Regions from separate parts of the Corynebacterium camporealensis genome, predicted to be linked through region 1. Evidence: predicted binding sites of a transcription regulator. Region 1 holds the regulator's gene; the other holds the start of a gene.
The links. Region 1 encodes LexA, which represses DNA repair genes until DNA is damaged. Its sites were predicted from a motif close to CGAACANNTGTTCG; they were not measured.
Positions count from the first base shown of each region.

Region 2: a site for LexA is predicted at 1,397-1,410, ahead of UL81_RS02180 (error-prone DNA polymerase). Genes of this name have one in related genera too.

Region 1 covers NZ_CP011311.1:1,460,191-1,462,588, forward strand. The annotation lists gene nrdR (transcriptional regulator NrdR) at 1-311, opposite strand, end outside; gene UL81_RS06835 (hypothetical protein) at 354-740, opposite strand; gene lexA (transcriptional repressor LexA) at 952-1,659, shown strand; gene UL81_RS06845 (DeoR/GlpR family DNA-binding transcription regulator) at 1,926-2,398, shown strand, end outside.
Region 2 covers NZ_CP011311.1:432,740-435,137, forward strand. The annotation lists gene UL81_RS02170 (methionine ABC transporter ATP-binding protein) at 1-325, opposite strand, end outside; gene UL81_RS02175 (MetQ/NlpA family ABC transporter substrate-binding protein) at 407-1,291, opposite strand; gene UL81_RS02180 (error-prone DNA polymerase) at 1,427-2,398, shown strand, end outside.

The DNA.
Region 1 (2,398 bases):
TCATTGGCATTGACCTGCGAGGAGCCATGATGGCGAACAGTTTCTTCGACCTGCTGGGCAAGCTTTTTCAGCGAGTCATCGGAGACATCGCGGCCCTGGCAGGCACGGCGGACACCGCGAATGAGTTTGTCGCGGCTGAAAGGTTCCGCCAGGCCGTTGCGTTTGACGACGAGAAGCACGGCCTTTTCCACCGTGGTGAAGCGTCCCTTGCACGATGCGCATTCACGGCGGCGGCGAATCGAGGTGCCTGCATCGACTACGCGCGAATCAATAACGCGTGATTGTTCATTGTGACAAAAGGGGCAATACACGGCGGAGGCTACCTCACAAGCTGACGGAAATAACTGTCAGCTTTAGTGTACGTCGGCAGAAACCACTGCCCCGACGGAGGCACCCGTTGCCGGAACGTCGGCTGGTTCGCTAGCGCCACCCAAACCGGCAGCTACAGTGCCGAAGAATACTGCACCACCAAAAACGGCACCCAGAAGATAGTTACCTATGTTCGAAGAAGTACGACGCTGGTTTACGCGATTAGCCGATTTCTGTACACCTGGTAACTCTGTTCGATTCGAACGGGCCTCACCGATGCGCAGTGTGCGAACACTGGATGCAGGATGCGAGTAACGCGAGGTGTAAGAAGCCCCAGGACGGATATCCCACACGGCTGCAGGAGGAACGACAGATGCCTGCGGAGAACGACGTGCGGAGCGGCGGTTTTGCGGGTCAAGTGCGAGAGTCATTTCTATTTCCTTTCTGAGCCTGCCGTGATGATAAGAAACTTCCCTGACACGGCCGGCCAAGTCATTCGCCAAACTGTTCGAATTAGCTGGTATGTTCGAGTTATAACAGGCGTTCGAAAATTTGTCTAGTCCTAGAACGAAATAGTCGAACATTTGTCCAGAACGTGATAGAAATGTAAGAAAGCACTTGACCCCCGCCTGAGGAGGCACCATGGCTCGCAAACCCGTCAAACCGACCGGCAAGCCCAACGAAGATTCACTCTCCGATCGCCAACGGCGCATTCTGGATGTGATTCGGGATGCCGTGATGCTGCGCGGTTACCCGCCAAGCATCCGTGAGATCGGTGATGCGGCAGGCCTGCAGTCGACCTCCTCGGTGGCGTACCAGCTCAAGCAGTTAGAAGAAAAGGGCTTCCTGCGCCGCGACCCGAACAAGCCACGTGCGGTGGATCTGCGCAATTACAACAATGAGGAAGCTCCGCGAAAGAACTCCCGCAAGCCAGTGGCAACCACTGAGGACACCCCACCGGAGGATTCTGAGGCTGCTTCTTACATTCCGGTCGTTGGTCGCATTGCAGCGGGTTCCCCAATTACTGCAGAAGAAAACATCGACACCTACTTCCCTATGCCGGGCGACATCCTCGGCGGTGGCGAGCTGTACATGCTGCAGGTGGTCGGTGACTCCATGCATGATGCGGGCATCTTCGATGGCGACTGGGTTATTGTGCGCTCCCAGGCCGTTGCTGAGGAAGGCGAATTCGTCGCGGCACTGCTCGATGGCGAAGAGGCTACGGTCAAGGAATTCCACCGCGACTCCTCCGGTGTGTGGCTGCTGCCGCACAATGACGCCTACTCGCCTATCAAGGGCGATGAAGCAGAAATCATGGGCAAGGTCGTCTCTGTCTTCCGCAAGCTTTAATCCTCCCCCTTTATCGGGCACTCCACGGATGTGGGCTGCCTTTTTCTTACCCCTGTACCCCCACCGCCGATTATTGGCGTCTACCTTGGCTTTTGGGGTTACTCCCGCTGCGAAACTTTTTGCTTGATGTTTATTCATGCCCGAAAGCAGTGGTTGTGTGCGGGGTTTCTGGAACAATAGACCCAGAAAGCAAAATAAACCGGGAGTTACTAGTTCGGACATAACAGTTACCGACACCCCCGCCACACGTCCTACAGGAGGGGCCGATGTACGCCGAAGAGCGGCGCCGCCAAATTGCTTCCCTGACCGCAGTGGAAGGCCGCGTTAACGTCACCGAGCTTTCGGAGCGTTTCGAAGTCACAGCTGAAACGATTCGTCGTGACTTGGCGGTCCTAGACCGCGAAGGTGTCGTCCACCGCGTGCACGGCGGTGCGGTCGCATCGCAGACCTTCCAGACTGCAGAGCTAACCTTAGATGCTCGTCAGCGCTCCGCCATTGGTGCCAAGGCTTCCATTGCCCGTGCGGCCATGGACTTTTTGCCCCAGGAATCCGGCAGCATCTTCCTGGATGCCGGTTCCACCATTAACGCGATGGCCGACCTTATCAGTCAGCAGCACAACACCTCGCCGTGCACTATCGTGACCAACTCGCTGCCGGTAGCACTCTCCCTGGCAACTGCTGGACTTCCCGAGGTACAACTGCTCGGCGGTACGGTGCGTGCAATTACCCAGGCTGTCGT
Region 2 (2,398 bases), 1.0 Mb from region 1:
TGCCCGCAGTGGTGCGCGAGCTAAACAGGTTGAACTGCTGGAAAATCATGCCGATGTTGCGGCGAATGCCACGCAGCTGCTTTTCGGACATGCCGACGATGTTGGTGCCATCGAGAAGCAGCTCGCCCTCGGTCGGGGTGTCCAGGCCGTTGATGAGGCGAACCAGCGTCGACTTACCGGCGCCAGAGTAACCAATAATGCCGATGATGTCTCCGGGCTCGACGGTCAAGGTGACATCGTCAAGCGCTTTGGTTTCGGTCTTGTTGTTTTTAAAGACCTTGGAGATATTGCGGAACTCAATCCGTGTGCCAATGTGCTGGGTCACGTGAAGTCCTTTGAATATGTTGAAACAGGGCAAAACCCCGCCGAGTACCTCGACGGGGTGCGGGGTAAACCTAGATGAAGTTTAGGACAGTTCCTCTTCGAGGCGGTCCAGAATCTCCTGCAGCTCCTCGCGCGGACGGTCGACGGCGACGGCGGTGTCACCGGAGGAACGCATGACAGCTTCCTCAACAGCCGGGTCCTTCCACAGGTCAGCCAGAGCGTTCAGGGTCTCGTTGTCGACGTCGTCGGCACGCACAGCCCAAACGTTGATGTACGGCTCTGCCTCTTCGGAGTCCGGGTCATCCTGTGCCACAGCGGACTGCGGGTCGATGCCGGTGCGCTCCAGGAAGGAGTTGTTGATCACTGCCGGTGCGCCCTCGCCGTATGCGGACGGGGTCTGTGCAGCATCCACTGGGCGGACAGAAACCTTGGAGGCCTCTTCATCGATGTCAGCCGGGGTCGGGGTCAGCATGCCCTCTTCGGTCAGAGTGACCAGGCCTTCCTGGACCAGCAGGTTGATAGCGCGGCCCTGGTTGGTGGAGTCGTTCGGGATGGCGACCTCTTCGCCCTCAATGCCATCGAGGGAGTCGTGATCCTGCCAGTACAGAGCCAGCGGGTAGATCTCAGTGGAGGCCAGCGGAACCAGGTCGGTGCCGTTGCCCTGGTTGAACTCTGCCAGGAACTTCAGGTGCTGGAACTTGTTAGCGTCCAGCTCGCCTTCGTTCAGAGCCTGGTTCGGGGTGTTGTAGTCGGAGAAGTTCTCCAGTTCAATGTCGTAGCCATTTTCTTCGGCCAGGTCCTGGAAGACGGACCACTCTTCCATGTTGGCATCGGTGGTGCCGATAACGATGGTGGAGTCCTCAGAGGCGCCCTCGGTGGTGGCTTCCTCGTCGTTGGAGCAAGCAACCAGGCCAGTAGCGGCAAGAGCGGTAGCAGCGGAAGCAGCCAGTACGCGGCGGATCTGCATGGGCAGTCCCTTCTGTGTGGTCGAAGTCGGTGAATATTGTCAAACAATCTAACAACCATTGAACAGCTTTGTCTAGTGGCCCCGATTGCACTTCGCCATTTGAATAGAACAGATATTCGACCATAGGATGTCTCCATGAGGTTTCATGGCGGCGCGGCACTCCCGTGGTCCAGGCTCGAGCGCATCTTATCCTCGCGGCCGGGGCCTGAACCTGTGCCGGTTAACCACCAGTCCAGCGCGCCGGAGCAGACCAGCTACCAACGCGGCCGCGTTCCCTTCGCGGAATTGCACGCCGTATCCTCTTTTAGCTTCCTCGACGGCGCCTCGGACCCAGAAGACCTCGTCGCCCGCGCCGCAGAGCTCGGATTGGAAGGATTAGCCCTGGTAGACCGCGATGGATTCTATGGGCTAATGAAGTTCGCGGAAGCTGCCGCAAAGATTGGCATGCCCGCCGTATTCGGCGCGGAACTTACCCTCCCGCACGCCCCACTGACCGTCCTTGCGTGCACCCCGGAAGGCTACCGACGCCTTTCGCGGCTTATCTCCAAAGCCCGCATGGATGCCGGTGAAAAAGGTGAGGTTCTCTACCCGCCGCTCGATGAGATTCTGGACTACCTGCAAGACCATTGCCTTTTCGTGCTCGGGTGGGAGTGGCTAGACGAAATCGATAACATGCTCGAAAGAATAAAAATAGACAGCATGGTTTTAGAATACGACTGCACGATGACACCCCAGGATGCCGACAGGCACGCTGAGCTGGATAAATACAACAACCTCCGCGCCATCGTCAGCGCCCGGCCTGCCGCAGCCACCAAAGAGGGCGCACGACTGGCTGCTGCCAAGCACTCCCTGGCTGAGAGACAATCCCTCGACCAGGCCGCCCCGCGGCTCCACCCCATGGGCGCTGGCTGGCTGCGCTCGGGCGAACAGATGGAAAAACTGCTGCCCAACCGGCCCGAACTCATCGCGGAGACGGTCAACATCGTCAAAGAATGCTCTTTTACCTGGGAAGCATTAGCACCCAACCTGCCCGGGTTTCCCGTACCCGAAGGCCATACCGAAATGAGCTTTCTGCGCGAGCTGACTTGGCAGCGCGCTAAAGACCGC